4 regions of the Pseudoduganella sp. jia 9 genome follow, and region 1 is predicted to be linked to each of the others. Evidence: predicted binding sites of a transcription regulator. Region 1 holds the regulator's gene; each other region holds the start of a gene.
What was found. The regulator sigma-54, encoded in region 1, starts transcription at its own class of promoters, with help from an activator protein. The targets are predictions, from matches to a motif close to TGGCANGNAANCTGCTTT.
Positions count from the first base shown of each region.

Region 2: a site for sigma-54 is predicted at 5,252-5,269, ahead of ACY34H_RS19130 (EDSAP-1 family PEP-CTERM protein). Genes of this name have one in related genera too.
Region 3: a site for sigma-54 is predicted at 3,093-3,110, ahead of ACY34H_RS17300 (PEP-CTERM sorting domain-containing protein). Genes of this name have one in related genera too.
Region 4: a site for sigma-54 is predicted at 5,721-5,738, ahead of ACY34H_RS21370 (outer envelope protein). Genes of this name have one in related genera too.

Region 1 is NZ_JBUPWE010000004.1:286,986-294,794, reverse strand. Features, by position in the region: gene ACY34H_RS06230 (KpsF/GutQ family sugar-phosphate isomerase) at 1-65, shown strand, start outside; gene ACY34H_RS06225 (KdsC family phosphatase) at 65-604, shown strand; gene lptC (LPS export ABC transporter periplasmic protein LptC) at 619-1,212, shown strand; gene lptA (lipopolysaccharide transport periplasmic protein LptA) at 1,242-1,826, shown strand; gene lptB (LPS export ABC transporter ATP-binding protein) at 1,827-2,588, shown strand; gene ACY34H_RS06205 (RNA polymerase factor sigma-54) at 2,606-4,078, shown strand; gene hpf (ribosome hibernation-promoting factor, HPF/YfiA family) at 4,186-4,542, shown strand; gene ACY34H_RS06195 (enoyl-CoA hydratase/isomerase family protein) at 4,725-5,807, shown strand; gene ACY34H_RS06190 (amidohydrolase family protein) at 5,863-6,870, shown strand; gene rapZ (RNase adapter RapZ) at 6,918-7,781, opposite strand.
Region 2 is NZ_JBUPWE010000013.1:277,055-284,863, forward strand. Features, by position in the region: gene ACY34H_RS19100 (YbdK family carboxylate-amine ligase) at 1-807, opposite strand, end outside; gene ACY34H_RS19105 (cation:proton antiporter) at 811-1,992, opposite strand; gene fghA (S-formylglutathione hydrolase) at 2,191-3,033, shown strand; gene ACY34H_RS19115 (DJ-1/PfpI family protein) at 3,073-3,654, opposite strand; gene ACY34H_RS19120 (chemotaxis protein) at 3,789-4,751, opposite strand; tRNA gene ACY34H_RS19125 (tRNA-Gly) at 5,006-5,081, opposite strand; gene ACY34H_RS19130 (EDSAP-1 family PEP-CTERM protein) at 5,387-6,289, shown strand; gene ACY34H_RS19135 (IS1595 family transposase) at 6,420-7,349, opposite strand; gene ACY34H_RS19140 (ISL3 family transposase) at 7,590-7,809, shown strand, end outside.
Region 3 is NZ_JBUPWE010000012.1:133,835-141,643, forward strand. Features, by position in the region: gene ACY34H_RS17285 (TolC family outer membrane protein) at 1-234, shown strand, start outside; gene ACY34H_RS17290 (acyltransferase family protein) at 308-1,402, shown strand; gene ACY34H_RS17295 (sulfurtransferase) at 1,477-2,385, opposite strand; gene ACY34H_RS17300 (PEP-CTERM sorting domain-containing protein) at 2,473-3,045, opposite strand; gene dnaE (DNA polymerase III subunit alpha) at 3,279-6,839, shown strand; gene ACY34H_RS17310 (glycosyltransferase family 4 protein) at 6,954-7,809, opposite strand, start outside.
Region 4 is NZ_JBUPWE010000015.1:218,469-226,277, forward strand. Features, by position in the region: gene ACY34H_RS21335 (LysE family translocator) at 1-22, opposite strand, end outside; gene ACY34H_RS21340 (hypothetical protein) at 169-297, opposite strand; gene ACY34H_RS21345 (PaaI family thioesterase) at 299-721, opposite strand; gene ACY34H_RS21350 (ABC transporter permease) at 797-1,720, opposite strand; gene ACY34H_RS21355 (ABC transporter permease) at 1,717-2,817, opposite strand; gene ACY34H_RS21360 (ABC transporter ATP-binding protein) at 2,804-4,429, opposite strand; gene ACY34H_RS21365 (GntR family transcriptional regulator) at 4,695-5,591, shown strand; gene ACY34H_RS21370 (outer envelope protein) at 5,814-6,662, shown strand; gene ACY34H_RS21375 (BMP family ABC transporter substrate-binding protein) at 6,684-7,766, shown strand.

The sequences.
Region 1 (7,809 bases):
ACGAACACGGCAAGCTGGTCGGTGCGCTGCACATCCATGACCTGACCCGTGCAAAGGTGATCTGATGACTATTACTTACGACGCGGCTGTCGTCGAACGGGCCGCGCAGGTCAAGCTGTTCATCTTCGACGTGGACGGCGTGCTGACCGACGGCGGTCTGCACTACGGTGCCGAGGGCGAAGCGTTCAAGACATTCAACGTGCAGGATGGCCTGGGCATCAAGCTGCTGCAGGAATCGGGCGTGCTGACCGGGATCATCAGCGCGCGGCGTTCGCCGCAGGTGGTGGCCCGTGCCAGGGACCTGGCGATCGAATTCGTGCACCAGGGCGGCCACGACAAGCTGACGCCGTTCAAGGCGTTGCTGGAGCAGCTCAACCTGTCCGCGGAGCAGGTGGCCTTCATCGGTGACGACGTGGTCGATATCCCGATCCTGTCGCGTGTCGGCTTTGCCGTGGCGGTGCCGAATGCACGGCCGGAAGTGCTGGCGCGCGTGCATCACGTCACGCAGCATCGCGGTGGCCACGGCGCGGTGCGCGAAGTCTGCGAGTTCGTGCTGCGGGCGCAGAACAACTATGAGCGAGTCATGGCCCAGTTCCTGGCCTGAGAAACGGAGAAGCCATGCGCAACCAGCGAACCGCACACCGCTACCGCCTGTCGATCGGCATGATCCTTGCGCTGTTCGGCGCCCTGGGATCGTTCTGGCTGCTCGAGCTGATGAACCGGGCCGGCGAGGAAATGGAAGCCGGCATCAAGGTCGATGAACCGGACCACATCGTGGAGCGCTTCTCGTTCGTGCGCATGACGGAAACGGGGCAGCCCGGCTACATCATCTCGGGCGACAGGCTGACACACCGTCCGTCCGACGATTCGGCGGACATCGACAAGCCGGTGGTGCGCAGTCTTTCCGGCGACAGGCCGCCGATGGATATCCGCGCCGAACATGCCAGGGTCGACCAGGACAACACGCGCATCACGCTGACGAAGAACGTGAACATCCACCGGGTCGCGTCGCCCGCCGCGCGGGACATGCACCTGGCCACCGAGAAGCTGACGATCTACCCCGACGAAGACCGTATGGAAACCGACCTGCCGGTGCGCATGCAGAGCGGCGGCGCCACCGCCACCGGCATCGGCATGCGGGCCAACAATGCCACGCGCCAGCTGCAGCTCGGCCAGGGCACCATCGTGTATCCACCCCGGCCGCGCCAATGAGGCGGATCACAATCGCATAGGAATCGAAGATGAAGAAACTCATGTTGGCGGCGCTGATGCTGCTGGGCGTTGCGGGTCATGCCGCCGCCGAGAAGGCCGATTCGTACAAGCCTACCGAGATCAATTACGGACGCCTCGATGCGGACGACGTCAAGCAGGTCTATACATTCACCGGCGACGTGACGCTCACGCGCGGCACGCTGCGGATGAAGGCCGACAAGGCGGTGGTTACCTACACGCCGGACGGTTACCAGCTGGCCACGCTGACCGGCGGCGGCAAGAAGGTCACGTTCCGCCAGAAGCGCGACGGCGAAGGCGACCAGTGGATGGAAGGCGAAGCCGACCGCATCGAGTACGACGAGAAGGCCGAGCTGGTGAAGATGTACTCGAAGGCGAAGATCCGCCGCCTGGAAGGCAGCAAGCCGAGCGATGAGGTCGAGGGCGAATTCATCTCGTACGACAGCCGCCGCGAGTTCTTCAGCGTGCGCAATACCAGCAGCGGCGCCGACAAGCCGGGCGCCGGGCGCGGCACCATGGTGATCCAGCCGAAGCGCACCGCACCGGCGGCGCCGTCCGCAACGCAACCGCCGGCCGCGCCGGCAGCGGGGAATTAAATGGCGCAAGTGCAGGAAAACTGCAGCAGCACGCTGATCGTGCGCGGCCTGCAAAAGAGCTACGGCAAGCGCCAGGTGGTGCATGACGTGTCGTTGCAGGTGGCGTGCGGCGAAGTGGTCGGCCTGCTGGGGCCGAACGGTGCCGGCAAGACCACGTCGTTCTACATGATCGTGGGCCTGGTCGCGTCGGACGCCGGCACCATCGACCTCGACGGCACCGACATCTCCAGCCTGCCGATCCACAAGCGCGCCACCCTCGGCCTGTCGTACCTGCCGCAGGAAGCGTCGGTGTTCCGCAAGCTGACCGTGGAAGAGAACATCCGCGCCGTGCTGGAGATCCAGAAGGTCGACGGCAAGCCGCTGGGCAAGGCGGCGATCGACGAACGCCTGAACGCGCTGCTGGCCGACCTGCAGATCGAGAAGCTGCGCGAGAACACGGCGCTGTCGCTGTCCGGCGGCGAACGGCGCCGCGTGGAGATCGCCCGTGCGCTGGCGACCAACCCCCGCTTCGTGCTGCTGGACGAACCGTTTGCCGGTGTCGACCCGATCGCCGTGATCGAGATCCAGCGCATCGTGCGCTTCCTGAAGGAGCGCAGCATCGGCGTGTTGATCACGGATCATAACGTGCGCGAAACGCTGGGCATCTGCGACCGGGCGTATATCATCAATCAGGGCAGCGTACTGGCCTCCGGCCGACCCGACGATATCATTGCCGACGAGTCCGTACGCCGGGTATATCTGGGTGAACATTTCCGCATGTGACCGGGCATTAATCAGCTATGAAACAGTCTTTGCAACTGCGCACTTCCCAGCACCTCGCGCTGACGCCGCAATTGCAGCAGTCGATCCGGCTGCTGCAATTGTCCACGTTGGAGCTGCACCAGGAACTGGAACAGCTGCTGACCGATAATCCGCTGCTCGAGCGGCTCGACGACCCGCTCGACCGCTCGGTGCGCCTGCTGGGTGACGGTGCCATCAACACCGCGCAGGCCCCCGGCGAAGCGCCACCGGAAGGCGGGCCACCGCAGGATGCGCCGGCGACGCCCGAACCCGAGCCGTTCGATGGCGGTGGCGAGGGGCTCGATGCCGGCACCGGCGATACCGACTGGAGCAGTGCGGGCAGCGGCAAGGGCCCGGACGACGACGATGCCCGCCCCCAGCTCGAAGCGAGCCACCGCAGCCTGCGCGAGCACCTGATGGAGCAGATGCGCGTGACCGTGCTCGAATCGCGCGACCGGGCACTGGTGGAGCTGATCATCGATGCGCTCGACGACAACGGCTACCTCGAGGAGAGCCTGGAGGAGATCCACGCGCGGCTGCCGGAAGAACTGGAAATCGAGACCGACGAATTGCGTACCGCGCTGAAGATGTTGCAGAGCTTCGACCCGGCGGGCATCGGCGCGCGCAGTGCATCCGAATGCCTGGCCCTGCAGATCCGGCGCATGCCGAATGTGCCGCTGGTGACGCGGCGCATGGCCCTGTGCATCGTTGAAAACCACCTGCAATGGTTCGCCCAGCGCGACTTCAACAAGCTGAAGAAGGCACTCGATTGCGACGACGAAGACTTGCGCGAGGCGCAGGCGGTGATCCGCCAGTGCAACCCGCATCCGGGCGCCGCGTTCGCGGCCGACGTGTCAGACTACGTGGTACCGGATGTGGTGGTGAAGCGGGGGCGCAATGGCTGGATCGTCACATTGAACAACGATGTGATGCCCCGCCTGCGCGTCAACGCGCTGTACGCCAGCCTGCTCAAGCAGGGCAAGGGTGAAACCCAGATGAATGCCCAGCTGCAGGAAGCCAAGTGGCTGATCAAGAATATGCGCCAGCGCTTCGACACGATCCTGCGCGTGGCCCAGGCCATCGTCGAGCGCCAGAAGAACTTTTTCTCGCATGGCGCGGTGGCAATGAGACCCCTTGTGTTGCGTGAAATAGCTGATACACTGGGCCTACACGAGAGCACTATCTCTCGGGTAACAACTCAAAAATATATGCTGACTCCGCATGGCATGTTTGAGTTGAAGTATTTTTTTGGCAGCCACGTGGCAACCGAAGCTGGCGGGGAAGCATCCTCGACTGCGATCCGGGCGCTGATCGTGCAATTCACAGGAGCCGAAGACCCTAAGAACCCTTTATCCGACAGTAAGATTGCGGACATGCTGGGTGAACAAGGCATGGTGATTGCGCGACGCACTGTTGCCAAATATCGCGAAGCATTGAAAATTCCCCCGGTCAGCCTCCGCAAATCCCTGTAAGCAAAACCCTGGCAGCAAATCCTGGTAGTGCTTGGGTTCCTCTGCGCCGCCTTACTTGCTTGGTGGAGAACGCACGAACCTGTAATATCTTCTTTAGGAGTGTGTGTATGAATCTGACCATCAGTGGACACCATATCGACGTTACCCCTGCCATTCGCGAATATGTGCAGAACAAGCTGGAACGCGTCAGACGCCATTTCGATCAGTTGATCGATGTCAGTGTGATCCTGAGTGTAGATAATCTCACCGAGAAAGAGAAAAGACAGAAAGCGGAGATCAACCTGCGGATGTCGGGCAAGACCGTGTTCGTCGAAAGCGTCGCGCAGGATCTTTATGCGGCCATCGACACGCTGATCGACAAGCTGGACCGCCAGGTCATGAAGCACAAGGATAAAGTGCAGAACCACAATCATGAAACCATCAAGTACCTGAGCGAGACCGAAAATCCCGCGTCGACCGCATAACGACGGTCGCAGGTCGCAGTCCCTCGACTGCTGCAACACAAGGGCGCACGATGCGCCCTTTGTTATATGTGGCGCCTGCATGCGCGCCCTGCACACAGGTCTTGCGTACATCCCACGTTTATCCCACATGGTTCGCATCCATGGCTAGAATGAGGCCAATAACGACAACGATGCGAGACACCATGACCGACCACGTCCATATCAAGGTGCGTAACGGCACCGGCTTCATCACACTCGACCGGCCGAAGGCGTTGAACGCGCTGTCGCTCGAGATGATCCGGGCGATCACGGGCGCGTTGCTGGCCTGGCGCGACGACGAGGACGTTGCCGCCGTTGTCATCCGCAGCAGCTCCGACAGGGCGCTGTGCGCGGGCGGCGACGTCCGCTTCTTCCATGCCGCCGGCAGCGCCACGCCGCAGCGCGGCAGTGCCCTGATCGAAGATTTCTTTACCGAGGAATATGCGCTGAATTACCTCGTGCATTGCTTTCCGAAACCCTACGTGGCCGTGATGGACGGCGTGGTGATGGGCGGCGGCATGGGCATCGCGCAGGGCGGACCGCAATGCGGCGTGCGCGTGGCAACCGACCGCACCCGGCTGGCGATGCCCGAGGTGAACATCGGGCTGTTTCCCGACGTGGGTGGCAGCTATTTCCTGGCGCGTGCGCCCGGCAAGCTGGGCGTTTACCTGGCGCTCACGGCGCTGATGATCGGTCCTGCCGATGCGCTGTACTGCGGCCTGGCCGATCATTACGTTCCCGCCCCCGAGCTGCCGCTGCTGGCCGACCTGGTGGGGTCCACCGCCGGTGCCGGACTGCGCGAAGCGGTCGCCATGTTCGCCCGGCCGCTCCGCGGGGAGGCGGGCGCATCGGAACTGCAGGCGCACCGTGCACTGATCGACGACCATTTCGCGCACCGTTCGGTGACCGACATCGTCGCCTCGCTGCGCCGCGACGATCACCCGTTCGCGCAGAACGCGCTGGCCGCGATGGCGCGGCGTTCGCCGCTGATGATGCGCGTGACAGCCGAGATGATACGGCGCGGCGCAACAATGGGCATCGCCGACTGCCTGCGGATGGAGCGCAACCTGGTACGCCGCACGTTCGAGCACGGCGAGGTGATCGAGGGCGTGCGTGCGCTGGCAATCGACAAGGACAATACGCCGCGCTGGAATCCGCCGTCGCTGGACGAAGTGAGCGACGCGATGGTGGACCGCTTCTTCGAACCGGCATGGCCTGCCTGGGCCCATCCGCTGCGCCACCTGTGAGCCTGCCGTCAATTCTCACCGTCCTGGAGGACGGTGTCTCCCGGAGCAATATTTGATGAACCGCCGTGATTTCCTGACATTCGCCGCCGCTTCGCTGGCACTTCCCGCCTGGGCCCACGATGCGCCGGCCAACACCATGCAGGCGGCGGTGCCGCCGGCCGACGCACCCCTGGTGGACCACCACCAGCACCTGTTCAGTCCGGCGATGGCGCGGCTGCTCGACACCGGGGCCGGCGGGCCCTCCGTGATTACGGCGAAGGACATGATCGCGCTGCTCGACGCCGCCGGCATCCGCCGTGCCGTGCTGCTGTCCGTCGCCTACGTGTGGGGCAGTCCGGCGCGCAAGATCGAGGACGAGTATATGAAAGTGCGCGCCGAGAACGACTTCAACGGCGCGCAGGCCGCGCTATACCCTGACCGGCTGCTGGCCTTCTGCAGCGTCAATCCGCTGAAGGAATATGCGCTCGAAGAACTGGAACGCTGCGCCGCGCTGCCCGGCCTGAAGCATGGCCTGAAACTGCATTTCGGGAATTCGGACGTGCAGCTGGAGTTGCCCGAACACGCCGCGCGGCTACGGCAGGTATTCGCCGCGGCCAATGCGAAGAAGATGGCGATCGCGGTGCACATGCGGGCATCCGTATCGAAGCACCGGCCGTATGGCGCCGCCCAGGCCCGCATCCTCCTCGAACAGCTGTTGCCCGCCGCGCCGGACGTGACAGTGCAGGTCGCACACCTGGCAGGCACCGGCCCCGGCTATGGAGATGCACCGTCGGACGAAGCGCTGGGTGTGCTGGCCGACGCCATGGCCGCCCGCGATCCGCGCACGAAACGGCTCTGGTTCGACGCCGCCACGATGGCCAATCCGGACATCACGCCGCAACAGCGGGAAAAGCTGGCACAGCGCATCCGCCAGATCGGTGCCGAACGCATCCTGTTCGGCTCGGATGCCGCGGCGGGCAAGAACCTGCGGCCGCGCGAGAGCTGGGCCGCGTTCCGGCAACTGCCCCTGACCGAGGCGGAGTTCAAGCGGATTGCCGGGAATGTCGCGCCGTACTGGAGGTAAGCGCAGCGATGTGCGCCTGCAAGCGCACACTCCTTACATCGGCTGACTTAGTTTTGCTCGCGATGGCGCAGCACCACGCGTTCCGCCGCATTGAAATGCCGCGCGAGCCGCTCGGCCATGTACACGGAGCGGTGCTGGCCGCCGGTGCAGCCGATGGCGACCGTCAAATAGCTGCGGTTATCGGTCTTGAACGCTGGCAGCCATTTTTCGATGAAGCCACGGATATCGCCGAACATTTCTTCGGCACTGGGCTGCGCATCGAGAAATGCGATCACGGGCGCATCGCGGCCGTTCAACGGGCGCAGCGCCAGGTCGTAATACGGATTCGGGATCGCGCGCACGTCGAACACGAAGTCCGCATCCTGCGGCACGCCTACCTTGAACGCGAACGACTCGAAGAACAGCGTCAGCGGCGCGTTCTCGCTTTCAACCAGTTCCTTGATCCAGGCACGCAGCTTGTTGGCGGAAATTTCCGACGTGTCGATCACGTGGCCCAGCTGCTCGATCGCGGACAGGCGCTCGCGCTCCTCGCCGATGCATTCGATCAGCGTGCGGCGCGCCGACGGGTTCTTGCCGGGATGCAGCTCGTGCGACAGCGGATGGCTGCGGCGTGTTTCCGAGAAGCGCGCGACCAGGGAATGTGTATTCGCGGTCAGGAACATGATCTTCACGTCATGCCCCAGTTCGCGCAGCTTGCGGACGTCGCCCGGCAGGCTGGCCAGCGAAGCCGCGCTGCGGGCGTCGACCGCCACGGCCAGCGCCGGGGTGCCCTCCTCGGCCAGGGTGGCAACAAGATTGGCCAGCAAGGCTGGCGGCAAGTTATCTACACAGTAATAGCCGGTGTCTTCGAGAACGTTCAGGGCCACCGATTTGCCCGAGCCGGAAATACCGGTAATGAGGACGATGCGCATGCGCGGGATGATACCTTAAAACGGCAGG
Region 2 (7,809 bases), on a different contig from region 1:
TTTCCGGTCGAGCAGGTAGGCGCACAGCGCCTGCAGGTATGCGGCCAGCGCGGCGGCGCGCTCCACCGTCAGCGGCGTGTCGCACACGCGCAGCTCGATCGTGCCGTATTCCGGCTTCGGCCGCAGGTCCCAGTAAAAGTCCTTCATGCTCTTGATGACGCCGGTGTGCTCCATCTTCGCGAAGTAGCCGTTGGCGAAATCGTCCCACGACAGCGTGAACGGCGCCCGGCCGCTCATCGGGAAGGCAAACACGGAATTCAGCCGCGCCGAGTTGAACAGCGTGTCGCCGCCCTGCACGAACGGCGAGGAAGCCGACAGCGCGATGAAGTGCGGCAGGTAGCGCGACAGCGAGTGCAGCAGGAACAGCGCGTTGTCGCCGTTGCCGGTGCCGATGTGCACGTGCTGGCCGAACACGGTGAACTGCTTGGCCAGGTAGCCGTACAGCGACGACACTTCCTTGAAGCGGGGCTTCTCGAAGATGCGCCGGTCGACCCATTTCTGGAACGGGTGCGTGCCGCCGCCGCAGATGCCGATGTTCAGGCGCTCAGCCGCATCGACCAGCGTGTCGCGCACCTCGTGCAACTGGGCCAGCAGCTCGTTGTGGCGGGTGTGCACGTCGCTGTTAATTTCGATCATGCTTTCCGTGATCTCCGGCGTCACGTGGCCGGGAAACGGCTTCTGCGCCAGCAGGTGCAGCAGGTCCGGGCTCGACGCGGTCAGGTCGTAGTCGGAAAAACTGACGAGCTGCAGCTCGAGTTCCACGCCCATCGTCAGCGGCGTCGATTCCTTGAACGGTTCCAGTGCCATGGCTTAGCCCTCCTTCGGCGTTTCGCGGGCCCAGATCAGGGCGCGCTGGGTGATGATGGGACCGAGCACTTCCATGAACACGGTCATCGCGGCCACGGCCGCCAGTTCGTCGATGAACACGACGCCGGAGTTCTTGGTCTGCTCCAGCAGCAGCACGACGAACACGGACATCGGCGCCAGCGCCAGGCCGGTGGCCACGCCCTTGCGCCACGGGATGCCGGACAGCTGCGAGAACGCGGCCACGCCGGCCGTCTTCACGGCGAAGCGGGCAATCAGCAGCACGAAGGCCAGCATGCCGCCGTTGACGACGTTGTTCCAGTCCAGCGTGGACACGGCGAACACGAACAGCAGGATCGTCAGCAGCTCGCCGATGGCGCCGAAGTTGCGCTGCGTGCGGGTAAACGCCACGCGGCGGTGGCGCGCGGTCAGGCCGAAGGCCAGCGTGGCCAGCACCGGCGACAGGTCGTAGGCATGCGTGATCGCGACGAGGATCACCACCACCAGCGCGAATGCCAGCGTGCCCTCGCGCGCCAGGTTGCCCAGGTGGCGCAGCACGGCCGGTACCAGCATGCCGCACACCGCGCCCAGCAGGGCCGACATGACCAGTTCGATGGCGCTCAGCGAGATCGCCTGCGTCAGGCTGCCGGACGTGTTGAATACCCAGAAGCCGACGATGACCTTGAACGTCAGCACGGCCAGCACGCAGTTCAGCGCCACCAGGTGCAGCACCCGTTCGGTGACCTGCCCGGAGCTGCGCTGCTCGTTGATGACACGCAGGACGCCGGCCGGCGATGTCGACATCGCCAGTGACGCCAGCAGCAGCGACGGCATGGTGTCCATGCCCCACAGGCTGGCGATCAGGTACACCACGCCGAACGTGGCAAAGGTTTCGGCCAGGCCGCAGATCGCTACCCACGGATTGACGCGCAGCCAGTTCAGGTTGACGCGATACCCCAGTTCGAACAGGATCAGGCCGAACGCGACGTTGGCCATGACGATGACGGGATTGCCCGCTTCCGTGGCGAACAGGTCGGGGAATGCCTGGGCACACAGGAAGCCGACGAGACCGTATACACTGATACGGGGAAGGCGGGTCCAGCGATGTATGAATTCGCCGGCAAGCCAGGCGAGCAGGACAGCGAGCGGCCAGGCGAGATCGGCCGACATTACCAGGAAATCTGGCATAAGGTTCCTCCTGTTGTTGAATACTTGGGCCGGGCAGGATCGGCGGGAACTACATTTGCGCGAATGTAGTTGATTATGACCGGTGATGCAAGGAAAACTCATCCGTTCGATGACTATATAGCAAGATCACGCGCCACGTCGCACACCTCGGACGTGCAGTACAATGCGGACACTTATCGATATGCCAAGAGGATAATCATGCTGGATCTGGTCAGCGAGCACGCATGCCACGGCGGCGTGCAGCGCTTCTACACGCACGAGGCGCAGGCGACCGGCCTGCCGATGCGCTTCTCCGTCTTCATTCCGCCCCATGCCGAAGGGGCCAGGCTGCCGGCGCTGTTCTACCTGGCCGGGCTGACCTGCACCGAGGAGACCTTCGCCATCAAGGCCGGCGCCCAGCGCGTGGCGGCGGAACTGGGCCTGGTGCTGGTGGCGCCGGACACCAGCCCGCGCGGCGCCAATGTACCCGGCGAAACCGATGCCTGGGATTTCGGCGCGGGCGCCGGCTTCTATCTCGACGCAACGCAGGAACCGTGGGCGCGGCATTACCGGATGGAGAGCTATCTGCACGAACTGCACGACCTGGTGGCACGCGAACTGCCGGTCGACGCCGACCGGATCGGCATCTTCGGGCATTCGATGGGCGGCCATGGCGCATTGACGCTGGCGCTGCGCCGGCCGGACCTGTTCAAGTCGGTATCGGCCTTCGCACCGATCGCCGCCCCGAGCCAGTGCCCATGGGGGCGCAAGGCATTCACGGGCTACCTGGGTGCGGACGAATTCGCCTGGGCGGAGCACGATGCCACGGTGCTGATGGCGCACCGCTGCACGCCGTTCCCGCACGGGATCCTCATCGACCAGGGCCTGGCCGACAAGTTCCTGCACGAGCAACTGAAACCCGAACTGTTCGAGACGGCCTGCGCGAAGGCGAGCCAGCCGCTGACGCTGCGCCGGCACGCGGGCTACGACCACGGCTATTACTTCATCGCCACGTTCATCGAAGACCACCTGCGCTGGCACGCGCCGCAACTGGCCGCCTGATGCGGCGGCCGGCGCGGATTCCGGTACGGCGGCAGGGGGTCAAAGCCTGATTTCGGTACCCAGCTTGCGCAGGAACTGGGCGATCCATTGCGGGTGCGCGGGCCAGGCCGGCGCGGTGACGAACTGGCCGTCGGTGACGGCGGCATCGACGGCGATGTCGGCGAATTCGGCGCCGGCCAGTTTCACCTCCGGCGCGCAGGCCGGATAGCAGCTGATCCTGCGCCCGCGGATCACGTCCGCGGCGGCCAGCAGTTGCGCACCGTGGCATACGGCGGCGATCGGCTTGCCGGCGTCGGCGAACTCCTTGACGATGTCGATCACGCGCGGGTCCAGCCGCAGGTATTCCGGCGCGCGGCCGCCGGCGATGGCCAGCGCATCGTAGTTCGCCACGTCGACGTCGTCGAACGCGGCATTCAGCGCGAACTGGTGGCCCGGCTTTTCGGTATAGGTCTGGTCGCCCTCGAAATCGTGGATCGCCGTCTTGATCTTGTCGCCGGCCTTCTTGCCGGGGCAGACCGCGTGCACGGTATGCCCGACGGCCTGCAGCGCCTGGAACGGCACCATGGTTTCGTAGTCCTCGGCGAAATCGCCGGTCAGGAACAGGATGGTTTTTGCTGCCACGCTTGCCTCCCACTTTGGTTACCAGTTAATGGAAAGGCAATCATAGCACCCAAAAAACTGGGGACGTACCCCTGTTTCTCGGCAATTTTTCCGAGAAACAGGGGTACGTCCCCAGTTTGTTTTATGGCGAAGGCTTAAGGCTGGTTCTTGTGCAGCACGCTCTTGATGGTAGTTGCCAGGTCCTCGGCCACGAACTTGGCCACGTAGGCATCGGCGCCCACGCCCTTGACGTGATCCTCGTTGGTCTTGCCGGACAGCGAAGAATGGATCACCACCGGGATTTTCGAGAAGCGCGGGTCCTGCTTGATCTTGCGGGTCAGCGTGAAGCCATCCATTTCCGGCATTTCCAGGTCGGTCAGCACCAGCGCCACGCGCTCGCTGACTTCGATGCCTTCGGCCTTGCAGCCGACCGCGATGCTGTTGAGCTTGTCCCAGGCTTCCTTGCCGGACTTGGTCATCACGAACGGCGCGTGCATTGCCTGCAGGCCCTGCTCGATCAGGTTGCGCGCCACCACGGAATCGTCGGCCGCCAGGATGAAGGCGCCCTGCTTCAGCGCGATGGTGGGAATCGATTCCGGGTCCACTTCCTTGCCCTCGACCGGCACCATGCGGCGCAGGATCGTTTCCACGTCCAGCACCTGCGCCAGGCGCGTGCCGCTGGTGTCGCCATCCAGGCGGGCGATCGACGTCACCATGCCGGTCGCGTTGCTGCCTTCGGCGGTCAACACCTGGCTCCAGTCCAGGCGCACGATCTCGTCCACGGACTCCACGGCGAAGGCTTGCGTGGTGCGGGCGAATTCCGTCACCAGCATGATGTTCAGGCCGGTTTTCGGCTTGACGCCGACGATCGCCGGCAAGTCCATCACGGGGATGATCTGGCCGCGCAGGTTGACCACGCCCAGCATGTGCGGCTGCGCGCCGGCCACCGCGGTTACCGGCGGCATCGCCACGATCTCGCGGATCTTGAACACGTTGATGCCGTACAGCTCGGAACGGTCGCCGTTCTCGTCGCCGCCGAGGCGGAACAGCAGCAGTTCGAACTTGTTCGTGTTGGTGAGATTGGTGCGTTCGTCAATATCCTGCTGTACGCTTTTCATCTGTGATCCCCGGGTCATCAATGGCTGGCCGCCAGGCGGCCCGATGGAACGCAGTATAGGCGAGAAAACCGTGCGCACGGCCGTTCCTGAACATTAAGGCAATGCCCAATAGTGCCGAGAAACAACACTTTTGAAACCGCGGCGCAGGGAGGTGGCCGGCTGCGAACGAGAGCCGTGAAAAGCGGAGCCGTGATCCGCTCCGACATCGACGCCGGAACGTAAAACGGCAGCCCGAAGGCTGCCGTCTTGAATCCTGGAGCGGGAGAAGAGTCTCGAACTCTCGACCTCAACCTTGGCAAGGTTGCGCTCTACCAACTGAGCTACTCCCGCAGAAGAGGCATGATTATGCCAGACCGTTTTGATAATTACCAGAGTCGATTGCATGCTGGCCCCTTGCTGCCAAGTGTGCCACCTTACGCGACCGTCGGCATTTCTTGCACTTGCGCGGCGAAAGCGGCCTCAGCACCGTCAACCCATTGAAATTGCAACATAAATTTCCCTGGTACATTTTCTGCTCTGGAGACAGCAGCCGGTCCGCACCGGTCCACGCCAACCAGCCAACCTCCAGGGGCATAAAAATGAGTCGATCCAGCACAGCGTTACCGTTTCCATTTCCATTGCCATCGCCATTTCGCTTGCTCGCGGTAGCCGCGGCCGCCACGTTCTGCACGCCGTTCGCCAGCGCCGGCACGTTCGCCTCGGCCATCCTCGACATCAACAACTTCAAGATCTCGCACTCCAACGGCACCGTGTACAAGAACACGGACTTCTCCAAGCTCATCGGTGTGAACGATGCGCACGCCACCGCTTCGCTGAACGACGTCATCAAGAGCAAATCGGCGATCGGCCCCACGCCCAACGTGGCGCACCAGTGCGTGGGAGCGCCCTGCCCCGCCTTCGGCGAAAACAACTTCACGCCGTACCACTCGCTGCTGCCGATGAGCGGGAATTTCGGTTACGCGGACCAGTACTTCATGGGCTCCGCCATCTCGGTGAACGGCGCGGCGGCCGGCGCGCGCTCGCAGACGCGGGCCGACGCGGCCACTTCCTACAATATGCAGTTCGCCAACAGCAACTCCTCGGTCGGCAGTTCGAACACGATGGCGTTCCGGCTCGACAAGGAAGGTTCGATGACGTTCTCGTTCGACGCCACGCCGTTTGCGATGGCGTACGCATCGCCGGAAGGCCGCCCCATCACCACCGCGAACGCGCGCATTTCCTGGAGCGTCAACATCATCGACATCGACACCGGCCTGTCCGTTTTCCACTATGCGCCCGCCGAGATCAACGGCATGGCGATCGTCAGCCGCACGCATGGCAACACTGGCACGTCGCTGTACCAGCCCGCCACCGGCACGATTCACCTGAAGAGCATGTCGGATCCGCTGCTCGCCAACCACGACTACCAGATCACGGTGCAGCACAACACGCTGGTCAGTGCGCTGCAGCAGGAAATACCTGAGCCGGCCTCGCTGGCGATCGTCGGTACCGGCCTGTTCGCCATGATGATCGGCCGCCGCCGCCCGGCACGCGCCTGAACGACCTTCCTCCAATTCGCCCGCGGCCCCCTGCCGCGGATTTTTTTTTGGCGCTGTTCGCGTGAAGTCGGTTTTTCCCAGCGGTACGGAACTTTCCATGCCGGTCGCTGTCGCATGCCGTCGGGCAGCACTAGTGGTTAGCGGCCACGGCAGACTGAAGCCAATGCGCGGGCGCCGTCAGGCGGGCGGCGTCGAGCACGCGCTGCCAGCCCGTGTAATTGGCCAGGTAGCGGCTGGCCACGCCATTGAACCGGCGCAGCCAGGTCTTGAAGCGGCTATGCCAGCCATTCACCCCCTGGATGTGGATGGCGCCGCGCGCCCGGATGCCGGCCCGGACGTTGACCGCCTCATGTGTGATGCCGGCCTGCCGCGCAAACGCTTTATAGGCACTGGCCGCGTCGCTCACGAGCATCACGTCCATCGCCAGCACTGGCAGCAAGTGTTTCGCCAACTGCTCGGCGGTCACCGGGCCGCGGCCGGTGACGAAGTCGCAGGTTTGCCGGTTGCGGTCGCGAGCGACGAGGATGCAGTCCAGTTCCGCACTGATGCCCCGCAAGCGCGCCTTGCCGCCGCGTTTGCGGGGCGGGCGGTCCAGGTTCCGCGAGCCCTTTTGCGATTCGAGGTGGTAAGTTTCGTCCGCTTCGACGATGCCGGACAATTGCGGACGCGGCTCCTGCCGCACGGCGGCAATGAAGCGGTGGCGCCAGCGGAAGCTGGTGGATTTTGCCACTGCGACGCGCGCGGCAGCCTCGCGGACCGTGGCCGATTCAATCAGGCATTGCAGATAGGCCAGCCACTTGTCGCGCAATCGCAGGCGAGCCAGTGGCGTGCCGGTCAGGGCGTTGAAGCTGCGCCGACAGGCGACGCAGCGATAGCGCTGCAAGCCGTTGGCCTGGCCGCAGCGGTGGCACCGCTTGCCGCCGCAGTCGGGGCACGATCGGTTGCCCGCAGCCTCCTCGATCAGCCGCAGGCAGTGGCCGGGTAATACAAGATCGGCGAGAACGCCCTGCAAAAGAGCGATTTCCGCATCGGAAAGCTGGACTTGCTCCAGCACCTTCAACACCACGCTGACATCGGCCGCGCCCATTGCGCCTCCTGATATACATGAAGTATCTCAACAGGAGGTCAGACAGTGGTTCTGGTCGGACGTTCACCGATTTAAAGCGAACAGCGCCTTTTTTTGGTTCTTCGCGGGGAATGGGGGAAGACGGGATTGACGATCTGAGCAGGAAGTGGTGGCGGGGGTCTGAAGTTGGTAGATTGATAGTCGCCAAACAAGTCAATCTTTCAAACCACCGCCATGCTCAATGCTATGTCGTCTCTCCCGTTTTGGGAAGGCCATATTCTCGACTCCGTCCAAGAACAGAAAGACGGTTCCCTGCTGATCGTTCTCGAACCCTGTCCGACAAGTGATGCTTTGTGTGGGTCGTGCCGCCAGCCTTGCGCCTTGGTGCATGAGCGCCGAAGACGCAAGGTGCGCGACCGCGATATTCTGGACAAACGCGTCTGGCTTGATGTGC
Region 3 (7,809 bases), on a different contig from region 1:
CTGGTGAAGGCGGTCGATTCGGCCAACCTCCTCATCAAGGCCACCGAGCAAAGCATCAAGGGCGGGGTGCGCATCAACCTCGACCTGCTGAACGCCAAGCGCCAGCTGTACACGGCGCAGCGCGACCTGGCGCAGGCGCGCTACGGCTACCTGCAGGCATCGCTGCGCATGCGCGCCGCGGCCGGCGTGCTGTCGGCGGAAGACTTGCGCATGGTGGCGGCGTACTTCGACTGAAAAGAGCAGGGCAGGGGCGGTGCGGGCGCGCGAATCGTCGTTATAATCGCGGCTATTTGCGCGCGCCGCCCCGATGAAATCGCTCAACCTGCCGTATAACCCGCGGATCGACCAGTTGCGCTGGCTGGCCGTCACGCTGGTCTTCCTGTTCCACTTCTATCTCGAGTATCGCGGGCTGGGCGGCCGCGAGATCGCCACGCCGTGGGCCGGGTTGGTCACGCAGGGGCACACCGGCGTGGCGCTGTTCTTCGCGCTGTCCGGCTTCCTGTTCATGCAGATCGCGCTGTACCAGCGGCAGATCGACTATGGCGCATTCCTGCGCAACCGCTGCCTGCGCATCCTGCCGCTGTTCCTGACGATCTTCGTGCTGGCCACGTCGATCGGCCGCGACAAGTTCGCACCGCAAGACCTGCTGTACGTGCTGGCCACGAACCTGGGGCTGGCGCCCACGTCCTATACGCCGGTGACCGGCGCGGCGTGGAGCATCTCGGTCGAATTCACCTTCTATCTCGTGTTCCCGTTCCTGGCGCGCTTCACGCTGGAGCAGGGTGCGCGCTACCTGTGGCAATTGCTGGCGCTGATGGCGTTCTTCAAGCTGGCCGCGTTCCATGTCAACGAGAAGAGCACGCTGATGTATTTCAGCACGCTGGTGGGGCGCTTCGACCAGTTCCTGATCGGCATGCTGGCAGCGCTGCTGGTCGCCCGGCACGGCGCCGCGCTGCAGCGGCACGCACTGTGGCTGCTGCCGTTGTCGGCCGCGATCGTGGTCTGCAACAGCGCGCTGCAAACGCGCTACGGCGCGTTCGAGCCGTATACCCATAAAACGTTCTGGATCTGGTGGTCGATGCTGGAAGCGGCCGGCTGGAGCGCGGTGATCGTTGCCTGGGTATCGTTCCGGCGCCCGCTGCCGCGCTTGATCGAGCGAACGCTGGACCACGGCGGCAAGATCAGCTTCTCGTTCTACCTGCTGCACATGGGCGTGCTGCACCTGCTGTCGCGCACCTTCGGCCTGCCCGATTTCACCGGCCAGCATCGCTGGAACGTGCTCATCGCGCTGGTCGCCACGTATGCCGCCACCTGGGCCATTTCCGCGCTGTCCTACAACGCCATCGAAGAACCCTTCCTGCGCCTGCGCCGCAGCTACGGCGCCAAGAACAAGCAAGACTAAAAACAGGGGACGGACCCCTGTTTCCTGGCAATTTTCCTGGAAACAGGGGTACGTCCCCAGTTTTGCTGTTTGCCTCAGCCGGCGGTGGTGCCGTGGCAGTGCGGGCAGGAGACGCCGTACACGTATTCCGGCGCCAGTTGCTGGCGCGGGGTGACGATGGCGCGGCAGGCGAAGCATTGCACGGTTTCCGTGGGCTGCAGCTGCGGATTGAGCGCGGTGCGGTAGTCGAAAACGAAGCAGTCGCCCGTGTAGTGGGCGCCGCCCACGTCCTCGAAATATTTCAGGATGCCGCCTTCGAGCTGGTAGACGTTGTCGTAGCCGATGTTCTGCATGTGGATCGCCGCCTTCTCGCAGCGGATGCCGCCGGTGCAGAACGTGACCACGGTCTTGCCCTCGAAATCGGCCTTGTGCTCCTCGATCACCTGCGGGAATTCGGTGAATTTCCTGATGCGATAGTCGACGGTGTTGTCGAAGGTGCCGACATCCACTTCGAAATCGTTGCGGGTGTCGACCATCACCACCGGCTTGCCATGGTCGTCATGGCCCTGGTCCAGCCAGCGCTTCAGGGTCCGCGCATCGACGAACGGCGCGCGGCCTTCTTCCGGCTTGATCAGCGGCATGCGCATCGTGATGATCTCGGCCTTGATCTTCACCAGCATGCGTTTGTGGGACTGCTCGGCGGACAGGCTTTCCTTCACTTCCAGGTCGGCCAGGCGCGCATCGGCACGCACCCAGGCCAGGTAAGCGTCGATGTTTGCGCGCGTGCCGGACAGGAACATGTTGATGCCTTCCGGCGTCAGCAGGATCGTGCCCTTCAGGCCGAGGCGCTGCGTGATTTCCTGGTATTGCGGCCGCAGTTCTTCGAGGTTATCGAGCGTGATGAACTTGTAGGCGGCGATATTGACGAAAACGTCGGCGGCGGGCGCCGAATGTGACGATACGGCGCCGGCCTGGACGGGGGCGCCGAGAGTGCTAGCTTGCATATGGAATCAGGGTCGGAATAGCGGAACAGCCGACATTATAAGCGTATCGGCTGCCAATCCCCGGCGTTGACGCGGCTTCCCGCCCGTTTATGCAACGGTGCCGGCGCGGCGCCTGCGCCCGGCGAGCAGTGCCGCCAGGCCGGCGCCGGCCAGCAGCAGCGACGTCGGCTCGGGAACGGCCTGCTGCTGCTCCTCCTGGCGCAGCGACCAGTTCGCATAAGTGATGAGTGCCGAATTGGCACTGTTGCCGAATCCGATATACGGTGCGATCACATCCAGGTACTGGGTTGCCGTGTTGGTGAATGCGGCTCCCGTCACGGAAATGAAGCCGATGTCGAACGCGGTCACCACGGAGCAGGAGAGCGGGTTCGAGCACCCGTTGGTCCGGGCTGGCGAGGTGTCGTACACGCCCTGGAAGACCAGCCGGTTCAGGGCGTCGGATGCGGCCCAGCTGTCGTCGTACGAATCGAACATCAGCTGGTCGGCCGCCTGGCGCGTGTCCGAGAACAGCACATCGTATTGCTGGCCGCCCACCTCGACGCCCTTGGCACCCATCAGTATGCCGTTCTGCACCAGCAGGATCGGACTTGCCCAGGCAGCGGCCTGCACGCCCAGGAGCAGGGCACCGTGCAGCAGCATATTTTTGACAATGGTTCCCACGATTGCTCCTGTAGAGGAATTCAGTAACTGGTACGCTCGAGCGTAGAAAAGCAAGCTTGGTGCCAGATCGATAATTTTGAGGAAAATCAACACGATGGTTGAGCTCGATCAAATGCTCGGCCAGAAAATGTAAAGTTTCTCGACAACTGCTCGACAGTGCGTCGTTGGCCGGCCGCACCTCAACGGCGGTAAAATAGCGCCTTCGCCGCACGAACCACCGCCCAATCGATCCCATGAGCACCGAAGTCCTAGACCAGTCCGCAGACCAGCCCGTTATCCAGCCAGACGAACCCGCCGCGCCGCCCGGGCCCGATTTCGTCCACCTGCGGGTGCACTCGGAATATTCGATCGTCGATGGCCTGGTGCGCATCGACGACCTGGTCAAGGCGGCCGTCAAGGACAAACAGGGGGCGCTGGCGGTGACCGACCTGTCGAACCTGTTCGGCATGGTCAAGTTCTACAAGAGCGCGCGCGGCAAGGGTATCAAGCCGGTGATCGGCTGCGATGTGTGGATCACCAACGACGACAACCGCGAAAAACCCTGCCGCCTGCTGCTGCTGGCGAAAAACCGGGTGGGCTACCTGCAGCTGTGCGAACTGCTGTCGATGGCCTGGCTGACCAACCAGTACAAGGGGCGGGCCGAGCTGCGCACCGAGTGGCTGCAGGCGCTGAAGGACCAGACGTATGACGTGATGCCCGGCGAGAGCGGTGCCAACGGGCTGATCGCGCTGTCCGGCGCGCAGTTCGGCGACATCGGCAGCGCGATCGACAACGGCAACCTGGAGCTGGCCGAGAAAAACGCGCAGAAGTGGTCGGCCATCTTCCCGGGGCATTTCTACATCGAGATCCAGCGTGCCGGCCAGCCGAACCAGGAGGCGCAGGTGCGCCAGTCGGTGGCGCTGGCCGCCAGGCTGCGCCTGCCGGTGGTGGCGACGCACCCGGTGCAGTTCATGTCCGAGCAGGAGTTCATCGCGCACGAGGCGCGCATCTGTATCGCCGAAGGCGAAATGATCGCCAATGCAAAGCGGCCGAAGCGCTTCAACGAGCAGATGCGCTTCCTGACGCAGCAGGAGATGGCGATCCTGTTCGAGGATTTGCCGGCCGCATTGCAGAACTCCGTGGAAATCGCCAAGCGCTGCAATGTGACGCTCACGCTGGGCAAGCCGCAGCTGCCGAACTTCCCCACGCCGGGCATGACGATCGACGAATTCCTCATCGCCGAAACAAAAAAGGGGCTGGAAGAGCGCCTGCTGCAGCTGTTCCCCGACCCGGCGGTGCGCGAAAAGAACCGCCAGCGCTACGAGGAGCGGCTGGAGTTCGAGAACAAGACGATCATCAACATGAAGTTCCCGGGCTACTTCCTGATCGTGGCCGAGTTCATCCAGTGGGGCAAGAACAACGGCGTGCCGATCGGCCCGGGCCGCGGCTCGGGCGCGGGCTCGCTGGTGGCATACGCGCTGAAGATCACCGACCTCGATCCGCTGAAGTACAACCTGCTGTTCGAGCGCTTCCTGAATCCGGAACGGGTCTCGATGCCCGACTTCGACATCGACTTCTGTCAGGAAAAGCGCGAGCTGGTGATCCAGCACGTCAAGGACCTGTACGGCCGCGACGCCGTGTCGCAGATCGCCACCTTCGGTACGATGGCGGCGAAGGGCGCGATCCGCGACGTCGGCCGCGTGCTCGATTTCGGCTACAACTTCTGCGACGGCATCTCGAAGCTGATCCCGTTCAAGCCGGGCAAGCCGGTGTCGATCGCCGAGGCGATCGAGGAAGAACCGCTGCTGAAGGAACGCCTCGAGAACGAAGAAGAGGTGCGCCAGTTGCTGGACCTGGCGCAGCAGGTCGAAGGCATTACCCGCGGCATCGGCATGCACGCCGGCGGCGTGCTGATCGCGCCGGGCAAGCTGACCGATTTCTGCCCGCTGTACACGCAGTCCGGCGATTCGGGCGTGGTGTCGCAGTACGACAAGGACGACGTGGAAGCCGTGGGCCTGGTGAAGTTCGACTTCCTGGGCCTGACCACGCTGACGATCCTCGACCGCGCGGTGAACTACATCCGCGAGCTCGATCCGGCGATGCAGGACTTCAACCTGGAGACGCTGCCGCTGGACGACCGTGCCTCGTACGACCTGCTGACCAAGGCCAAGACGGTGGCCGTGTTCCAGCTGGAGTCGCGCGGCATGCAGGGCATGCTGAAGGATGCGCGGCCCGACCGCTTCGAGGACATCATCGCGCTGGTGGCGCTGTACCGCCCGGGCCCGATGGACCTGATCCCCGACTTCTGCAAGCGCAAGCACGGCGAGAAGTTCGAATATCCGGACCCGCGCACCGAGGGCATCCTGTCCGAGACCTACGGCATCATGGTCTACCAGGAGCAGGTGATGCAGATGGCGCAGATCATCGGCGGCTACTCGCTGGGCGGCGCCGACATGCTGCGCCGCGCCATGGGCAAGAAGAAGGCCGAGGAAATGGCCGAGCACCGCGAGATCTTCCGCAAGGGTGCCGGCGAGCGCGGGCTGACCACCGAGAAGGCCGACGAGATCTTCGACCTGATGGAGAAGTTCGCCGGCTACGGTTTCAACAAATCGCACGCCGCCGCCTACGCACTGCTGTCGTATCACACCGCGTACCTGAAGCAGCACCATACGGCCGCGTTCATGGCGGCCAACATGTCGCTGACGATGGACGACACCGAAAAGGTCAAGATCCTCGTCGAGGATTCGATCGAGGTGTGCGGCCTGACGATCCTGCCGCCGGACATCAACCTGTCGGCCTACCGCTTCCGTCCGGACGGCCCGCCGCCGTCCGTCACCGGCAAGAAGGTCACCAACATCCGCTACGGCCTGGGTGGCGTGAAGGGCGCCGGCCAGAACGCGATCGAGGCGATCATCGCCGCGCGCGAGGCCGATGGCCCGTTCAAGAGCCTGTTCGATTTCTGCAAGCGGGTGGACAAGCGCCAGATCAACCGCCGCACCATCGAGGCGCTGATCCGCTCGGGCGCGTTCGACTGTTTCGGCGTCGACCGTTCGGTGCTGTTCGCATCGGTGGCCTTCGCGATGGAATGCGCCGAGCAGGAGCTGAAGGCGGCCAACCAGGTGAGCCTGTTCGGCGGCGACGACAGCGACCTGGTCGCCCCGCCGGAATACGTACAGGCCACGCCGTGGACCGACCGCCAGAAGCTGGCCGAGGAAAAGATCGCGCTGGGCTTTTATTTGTCCGGCCACATGTTCGACTCGTATGCGGCCGAAGCGCGGCGCTTTGCCCGCACCAAGCTGTCGGAACTGGAGCCGTCGCGCGAGCCGCGCATGATGTGCGGCGTGATCACCGGCATCCGCACGCAGATGACGCAGCGCGGCAAGATCCTCATCGTCAGCCTGGACGACAAGAGCGCCGTGGTGGAAGTGACCGTGTACAACGAGATCTTCGAGGCCAACAAGAAGGCCTTCAAGGAAGACGAATTCCTGGCCGTGACCGGCAAGGTGTCGGAAGACCGCTTCACCGGCGGCCTGCGCATCTCGGCCGAGAAGGTCTACGACATCGTCGCCGCGCGCCTGCAGTTCGGCCGCCAGATGGGCTGGCTGCTGCCGGCCGCCGTGGCACCCGCGAAACTCCACGAAGTGCTGGCACCGCACCGTGACGACTACGGCCTGCCGGTGCAGATGCGCATCAAGCCGCAGGGCATCGACTGCACGCTGCAACTGGGCGACAACTGGCACGTGTTGCCCTCCGACGAACTCACGCTGGCGCTGGAACAGGTGCTGGGCGCGAAGGAGGTGGCGGTCGAATACTAAAAACAGGAGCAAAAAATTAGGGACGGACCCTGTTTTTCAGGAAATTTCCTAGAAAACAGGCGGTCCGGCGTTCCGGTCTGTCCCTATTTGTTGGTCCCTATTTGTTGTCCCTATTTATTTGCTGCGCGGGGCGCGCACGGCGGCGACGAGGTTGCGCACGAAGGCCTTCATGTCGAACCGGTCGTCGAACGCATGCAGCGCCCGGTCGGCCATTTGCGCCGTGTACGGCGCATCGTCCAGCAGCTGCAGGATGGCGGCCCGCATCGCGGCGGCGTCGCCCTGCGGCACGAGCAATGCCTCGTTGCCGTCGCTGACATAATCCTCCACCGTCAGCGTGCGCGTGATCACGGTGGCCTTGTTGAAGGCCATTGCCTGCAGCAGCACCATCTGGCCGGCCGAGATGTCGGCCACGCCCAGCGGCACCACCACGAAGCGCGCGTTCTTCAGCTGTTCGACATAGTCGCCGTCGTAGCAGTTGCGCAGCACGTTCACGTTGGGCGGAATGGCCAGCCCGGCAAGCGGCTTGTCGTTGTCGCACACCACGTGCAGGTCGATCGGCAGGCCGGCCATCGCGGCGAACAGCGTGCCGTAGTCGCGGCCGGATCTGCCGGCGGTGAGAATGTACGGTGAGGCCGATGCTTCCGGCAATTCCTCGCGGCCGTAGATGTGGGTGCCGTGCGGGATGTAGAACACCTCGGTGCGGCCGTTCGCGAACAGCTCGCTGTAGCGCTCGCGCTCCTTCTTTGAATGGCAGATGACCTTGTCGACGAACGACATCACGAAGCGGAAGTAGAGCAGGCGCAGCCGGTTCAACAGCGGATGCTGGCGCGGCGTGAGGATGAAGCCCAGCAGCACGATCTGCGTGCGGCGCGAGAACAGGGCGCGCAGCGGCGCGAAGATCAGCACTTCGATGTCCGAGCCCAGTACCACCGCCTCCGGATGCGTGCGGCTGGTGATCAGCGAACGGATC
Region 4 (7,809 bases), on a different contig from region 1:
GGTAGGGGATCAGGGTGTGCATGGACTCGCTCCGCAGGTGAGTACTCCATGCTAATCGAAGCGGCTGATACAGTACCGGTACACTTCTTCACGTTTCCCGTGTCATTGTGACGGCAGTTGTACCAGTACAGTCGCGGACGCAAGCGATTGCCGATGCCGGCGCCGGTGCTAACGCCGGTCCCGGCCTTCGCGTTCCTCCCGCTCCTTGCGCATCCGGTGCGCATGCCACTCGCGCAAGATCGGCGTCAGCGCCGCCCCGATTCCCGCGATGATGATCGCTATCCCGGCGTACAGCATGTCATTTCGGGTACAGCACCATCTGCGTGCAGCGGAACAGGGCGATCGTCTTGCCGGTCGCCTTGTTGGTGACGGTGGCATCCCAGACCTGCGTGGTCTTGCCCATGTGGACCGCCCTGGCCGTGACGGCGATGGTGCCTTCGCGCGTGGTGCCCAGGTGGTTGGACTTCAGCTCGATCGTGGTGAAGTTCTCGGCACCTTCGGGCAGGCTGACGAAGCAGCCGTAGCCGCATGCCGTATCGGCCAGCGTGACCACGGTGCCGGCATGGAGAAAACCGTTCGGCGCCAGGTGGTGCTTTTGAATCTCGATCTCGGCGGAGAGTTCGCCCTGCGCCGCCGCGGTGAAGCGGATGTTCATGTGGTCCGGCAGCGTGCCGTTGGCGCGGCTGTTGAAGCGTTCGAGTTTTTGCTGGATGTCGTCCATGGTGTGTCCCCGGTGTGAATGCTGCATCATAAACCCGGGATCACGCCATGCCAGCCGAATGACTCTTCTAACGCGTTAGTCCGCCTTGAAGTTCTGCCCCAGCGACATCGGCTTGTTCAGCAGGATGGTTTTCGGATCGCGGCAGATGATCACCAGGATCACGATGGTGGCGAGATACGGCAGCATCGACAGGAACTGCGACGGCACCGCCAGCCCCATGCCCTGGCCATGGAACTGCAGCACGGTGACGCCGCCGAACAGGTAGGCGCCGAGCACCACGTTGCGCGGCTTCCACGTGGCGAACACCACCTGCGCCAGCGCGATCCAGCCGCGGCCGGCCGTCATGCCTTCCACCCACATCGGCGTCAAAGCCAGCGACATGTAGGCACCGCCCACGCCCGCCATCGCGCCGCCGAACAGCACGGCCGCGTAGCGCAGCCCGACTACCGGCATGCCGATGGCGTGGGCGCTGTGGGGCGCTTCGCCGACGGCACGGATCTGCAGGCCGATGCGCGTGCGCGCCAGCATCCAGCCCACCGCCACGACCAGCAGCAGCGACAGGTAGATGACGGGGTCGAAGCGGAACAGCAGCGGTCCGATGAACGGTATGTCCGACAGTACCGGGAACGACAGCGCCGCGATCGGCGCCACCGTCTGGCCCACCAGGTCGCGGCCGAGGAAGGCGGACAGGCCGATGCCGAACAGCGTCAGGGCGAGCCCCGTCGCCACCTGGTTCGTCTGCAGGGTGAGCACGAGGAAGCCGAACACCAGCGACATCGCCATGCCGGCCACCAGCGCGGCCAGCATGCCGATGGTCAGCGAGCCGGTGTGCAGCGTGGCCATGAAGCCCGTCACGGCGCCCACCAGCATGATGCCTTCGAGGCCCAGGTTCAGCACCCCGGAACGTTCGGCCACCAGTTCGCCGGACGACGCCAGCACCAGCGGCGTGGCGGCACCGGCGGTGCTGGCCAGGAATGCGATCACGTATTCGGGATTCATGCGGCGATCTCCGGTTTGACAATTGTGGCCGCGCCCGGCACGCGTACGCGCGGCTTGAAGCGGTAGTGGATGAACAGGTCGGCGGCCAGCAGGTAGAACAGCAGCAGGCCCTGGAACAGGCCGGTGATGGCCGATGGCAGCTGCAGTTCGATCTGGGCGGCCTCGCCGCCGATGTAGAGCAGCGACATCAGCAGCGCCGCCAGCAGCACGCCCACCGGATGCAGCCGGCCGACATAGGCGACGATGATCGCGGCGAAGCCGTAGCCGGGCGATACGGAAGGCTGCAGCTGCCCGATCGGGCCGGCCACCTCGCCCACTCCGGCCAGGCCGGCCATGGCGCCGCTGACGAGGAACGCCAGCCACACGTTCTTCGGCGCCGAGAAGCCGGCGTACAGCGCGGCGGCCGGCGCCATGCCGCTGACCTGCATCCGGTAGCCGGCGAACGTGTGGCGGCAGAAGAACCACGCCCCCACGACACCCGCCAGCGACAGCAGGAACGCCGCATTGACGCGCAAGCCCTCGACCAGCAGCGGCAGCGTGGCCGAGTCGCCGAACATCTTCGATTGGGGAAAATTGAAACCGTCCGGGTCGCGCAGCGGGCCGTGCACGAGGTAGCTCAGCAGCAGGTAGGCAACGTACACCAGCATCAGGCTGACCAGGATCTCGCTGGTGTTGAAGCGCGTGCGCAGCAAGGCCGGAATCGCCGCCCATGCCATGCCGCCCAGCGCGCCGGCGACGAGCATCAGCGGCAGCACCCACGGCGCTTCCACGCCATCGAAATACAGCGCCACGCAGCCGGCGGTGATGGCGCCCACCGTCAGCTGGCCATCGGCGCCGATGTTATGCACGTCGGCCCGGAAACCGATCGCCAGGCCCACGCCGCACAGGATCAGCGGCGTGGCCTTCAGCAGCAGTTCGCCCACGCCGTACAGCGTGGTGGCCGGCTTGATGAAGTACACATGGAACGCGTGCAGCGGTTCCTGGCCCAGGAACAGGAACAGGATCGAACCGGTGACGAGCATCGCCAGCGCGGCGAGCAGCGGCGATGCGAGCATCATCGCCCGCGAGGGTGCGGGGCGGGCTTCAAGCCGGGACATGGAGGTTTCCTTTTTCGTTCGTATCGGCCGGTTCCGCGGCTGTGGAAAAGTCGCCACTCATCCATACCCCGACCTGGTTGACGGTGGCTTGCGCGACGGGAACCGCGCGCGACAGCCGGCCCTTGGCCAGCACGGCAATGCGGTCGCACATCATGAACAGTTCGTCGAGTTCCTCGGAGATCACCAGCACGGCCACGCCCTGGTCGCGCAAATCGATGATCGCCTGGCGGATCAGCATCGCCGCGCCGATGTCGACGCCCCACGTGGGCTGCGCCAGCACCATCACCTTCGGCGCCAGCGCGATCTCACGGCCGACGATGAATTTCTGCAGGTTGCCGCCGGACAGGCTGGAAGCCGCCGCGCCGGCACCGCCGCATTTCACCTTGAAGCGGGCGATGACGCTGTCGGCGAAGGCACGGATCGCACCACGGCGGACCAGGCCACCCAACAGACCGTTGCGCAGCATGCCGGCGCCATCGGCCAGGTAGCCCGTCAGCAGTGCGTTGTCGGCCAGCGACATGCCGGGCACCGCGCCCCGCCCCAGCCGCTCCTCCGGCACGAAACCCAGCCCGAGCCGGCGGCGCGCGGCCGCGTTCAGCCGTCCCGCGTCGATGCCGAACAGGCGGATACCCTTTGCCTGGCGCAGCGGTACCTCGCCGGATATGGCCTTCATCAATTCCTGCTGGCCGTTGCCGGACACGCCAGCCAGACCGACGATCTCGCCGGCATGAAGTTCCAGCGTGATGTCGCGCAGGTCGGTGCCGAACGGATCGGGGCTGGGCAGCGACAGCCGGTCCAGCGCCAGCCGTACTTCGCCCGGCTCGCGCGGCACCAGCGTGCAGGTGGGCAGGTCGCCGCCGATCATCAGTTCGGCCAGTTCGTGCGCCGTCTGCGTGCGCGGCGTGGCGGTGCCGGAAACGCGGCCGGCGCGCAGCACGGTGGCCTTGTCGCACAGCGCCTGGATCTCGTCGAGCTTGTGGCTGATATAGAGGATGCTGACGCCTTCGGCCGCCAGCTGGCGCAGCGACACGAACAGTTTCTGCACCGCGTCCGGCGTCAGCACCGAGGTCGGTTCGTCCATGATCAGCAGGCGCGGCGACTGCAGCAGGCAGCGCACGATTTCCACGCGCTGGCGCTCGCCGACGGACATGCTGTGCACGCGGCGCTCCGGATCGAGCGGCAGCCCATAGCGGGCCGAGACCTCGCGGATGCGCGGCGCCAGTTTGGCCGGAGTGATCTTCTCGTCCAGCGCCAGCGCGATGTTCTCGGCCACGGTCAGCGTTTCGAACAGCGCGAAATGCTGGAACACCATGCCGATGCCGAGGCGGCGCGCCGCGGCCGGCGATGGAATCGTCACCTGTTTGCCTTCCCACAGGATTTCGCCCGCATCGGGCCGCGTCACGCCGTAGATCATCTTCATCAGCGTGCTCTTGCCGGCACCATTCTCGCCCAGCACCGCGTGGATCTCGCCCGGCATCACCGTGAGGTCCACGCTGTCGTTGGCGACGACGGACGGATAGATCCTTGAAATGCCGAGCAAGCGCAGCCGCGGTTCGGCCTTATGCCGCCCGGGCGGCGCGGCCCGTGGTTCGCTGCTCTGTGGTTCGCTCATCTGCGCCTCCATCATGGGTAACGGCAAAGCCTGTGCAAGTTGCATGCCATCACTTTGGCAGGCACGACGGACGAGCTGGCGCGTCACTGGACAAGCGACGCTCCAATTTGTATACAAATTGCACCATCAAATGTGCACTATCGCGCCAATACCGTGCATGTGTTCCAGGCGATACCGGCCACTGCCGTGCACGGTTCCTGCTTTGCCATTACGATCGCGTGCGGATCGATCCCGCCCGATCCCGAACCGAAAGCGGAGACTGTCAATGAGCAAGCACACCCCAGCGGAGCGCCCACCAGGCCGCCGCGCGCGCGCCGCCGAACCGGCGGCGGCAAATGAAGGAATCATCGAAGGAGCCGTCGAGATGGCAGCCAAGCCCGCGAACAAGGCTGCAGGCAATGCAGCAAGCAATGCAGCAAGTAGTACAGCAAGTCATCCAGCAGGCAATGCACCAGGTAATGCAGCAGGCAATGCGTCCGGTAAAAAACGCGGCGCCGCCGCCGTCGACCTGCGCATCTACAGCGCCGTCGTGAATGCCGTGATGAGCCACAAGCTGCCGCCGGGGACCCGGCTGGGCGAGGCGGAATTCTGCGAGCTCTATGAAGTAAGCCGCACCACGGTGCGCAAGGCGCTGCAGCGGCTGGCGCACGACCATATCGTGGTGCTGCGGCCGAACCGCGGCGCGGTGGTGGCATCGCCCTCCCCCCAGGAAGCGCGCGACGTGTTTACCGCGCGCCGCGCCATCGAGCGCGCCATCGTGCCGCTGGTGATCCGCCACGTCACGCCGGCGTCGATCGGCCGCATCCGCGCCGCGCTGGATGCGGAAGAAGCGGCACGCCGCAGCGGCGACCGTGCCGCTTGGATCCGCCTGGGCGGCGAATTCCACCTGCTGCTGGCCGAACTGGCCGGCAACTCGGTGCTGCAGCGCTTCATGGTGGAACTGGTATCGCGCTCGTCGCTGATCATCGCCGTCTATGAAAACCCGGGCGTGCCGATGTGCGGCAACCACGAACACCACGACCTGCTCGCGCTGATCGAGAACGGCGACGAGCAGGGCGCCACGGCACTGATCGAACATCATCTCGAAGAGATCGAGGCACGCCTGCATCTGGGCACACCGGAACGCAAATTGAGCCTGGCCGAAGCACTGGCCGGGTGCTGAAAAATTGTATACAAAACGCTCCAAAATTGTGTGCATAATGCACCGGCAAAGCACATCGGCAGCGTTGGAGCGATCCGTCTTGGTGCGGTCCTACACAGCGACGGACATTTCGTAGAGGAGACAGCGGGGTGGCCCGGTACTTGCTAAAGGTACTGTCGTGTTGCATGCAATCGATCGGCACATTGGATGCAATCCGTTACACAACACTTACAAGGACCCCGCATGAACACCATTCGTTTTGCTGCTACCTTCGCCCTCGCCGCCACCTGCGCCTGCGCCGCCCAGGCCGCCGACTGGAGCGACACGTCGCTGAGCTACCGTTACGGCTCGAAATTCTCGGAGCCCTACAACGGCGCGGACATCGTCAAGCACGTGGTGAACTTCAGCCACGCCAGCGGCTACAAGTACGGCAGCAATTTCTTCAGTGTCGATTACCTGATGTCGGACGAGAACGACCCATCGTCGGTCGGCGCCAAGTCCGGCGCCCATGAAGCCTACGCGCTGTACCGCCATACCGTCGACCTGGGCAAGGTCACCGGCAAGAACATGTCCTTCGGCCCGGTGCGCGGCGTGGGCATCACGGCCGGTTTCGACATCAACAGCAAGTCCGATGCCGGCTACAACTCGAAGAAGCGCATGCTGGTGCTCGGTCCCACGGTGATGTTCGACGTGCCGGGCTTCCTGAACGTGAGCCTGGTGGCGTTGCATGAATCCAACGCGCCGTACAACGGCTTCACGCAGACCGCGACCGACCGCTACCGCTACGACACCCATGCGGCGCTGTTCAGCTCCTGGAGCATTCCGATCCCGAACGCGCCGCTGGAATTCGAGGGCTACGCGAACTACATCGGCACCAAGGGCATCAACGAATACGGCAGGCCGACGGCGGTGGAGATCAATGTCGACATGAAGCTGATGTACGACGTCAGTTCGCTGCTCGGCGCGAACCCGAAGACCTTCAAGATCGGCGTGGCCTACCAGTACTGGAAGAACAAGTTCGGCAATCCGTCGAAGACCGTTCCGGGCGCCACCGCACGAACCCCGATGGTACGTGCCGAATACCACTTCTGACCAACCTGAAAGAGGAACATCATGAATCGTCGCAAGCTGCTCGCCTTTGCCTCCCTGTCCGCCGCGCTGGGCGCGGCCGCCATCGCCCCGGCGCAGGCGCAGGAACCTCTGAAGGTCGGTTTCGTCTACATCGGCCCCGTTGGCGATGCCGGCTGGACCTATGCGCATGAGCAAGGCCGCCTGGAAATGGAGAAGGCGCTGGGCGGCAAGGTGAAGTCCACCTACGTCGAGAACGTGCCGGAAGGCGCGGACTCCGAGCGCGTGATCCGCAAGCTTGCGGCGGATGGCAACAAGCTCATTTTCACCACCTCGTTCGGCTACATGAACGCCACGGAAAAAGTGGCGAAGGCGTTCCCCAACGTGGTGTTCCAGCACGCCACCGGCTTCAAGACCACGAAGAACATGGGCGCCTACGAGGCGCGCCTGTTCGAAGGCTCCTACCTGCAGGGCATCATCGCCGGCAAGATGACGAAGTCGAATACCCTCGGCTTCGTGGGTTCGTTCCCGGTACCGGAAGTGATCCGCAACATCAATGCCTTCACGCTGGGCGCGCAAAGCGTGAACCCGAAGATCAAGACCCGGATCATCTGGGTCAACAGCTGGTACGACCCGGCCAAGGAACGCCAGGCGGCGGAAACCCTGATCGCCCAGGGCGCCGACGTGCTGACGCAGAACACCGACTCCCCGGCCACGCTGCAGGCGGCCCAGGAAAAGGGAAAATACGCCTTCGGCTGGGACTCGGACATGCAGCGCTTCGCACCGAAGGCGCACCTGACGGCCAGCACCAACCAGTGGGGCAACTACTACACCGAGGTCGCAAAGGGCGTGCTGGCGGGCACCTGGAAAACCGGCCATGTGCACGGCGGCCTGAAGGAAGGCATGGTGAAGATGTCGCCGCTGAACGCGGCGGTGCCGGCCGACGCGGCCAAGCTCTTCGAAGCGAAGAAGGCCGCCTTCACGGCCGGCACGGCGGCGCCGTTCACCGGCCCGATCAAGGACCAGTCGGGCGCCGTCAAGGTGGCCGCCGGCGTGCAGATGCCGTGGAAGGACCTGATGTCGATGAACTTCTACGTGCAGGGCGTGGAAGGCACGATTCCGAAGTAATTCCCCATGTCGCGGGACGGCGCTTGCCGTCCCGCGTTTTTCG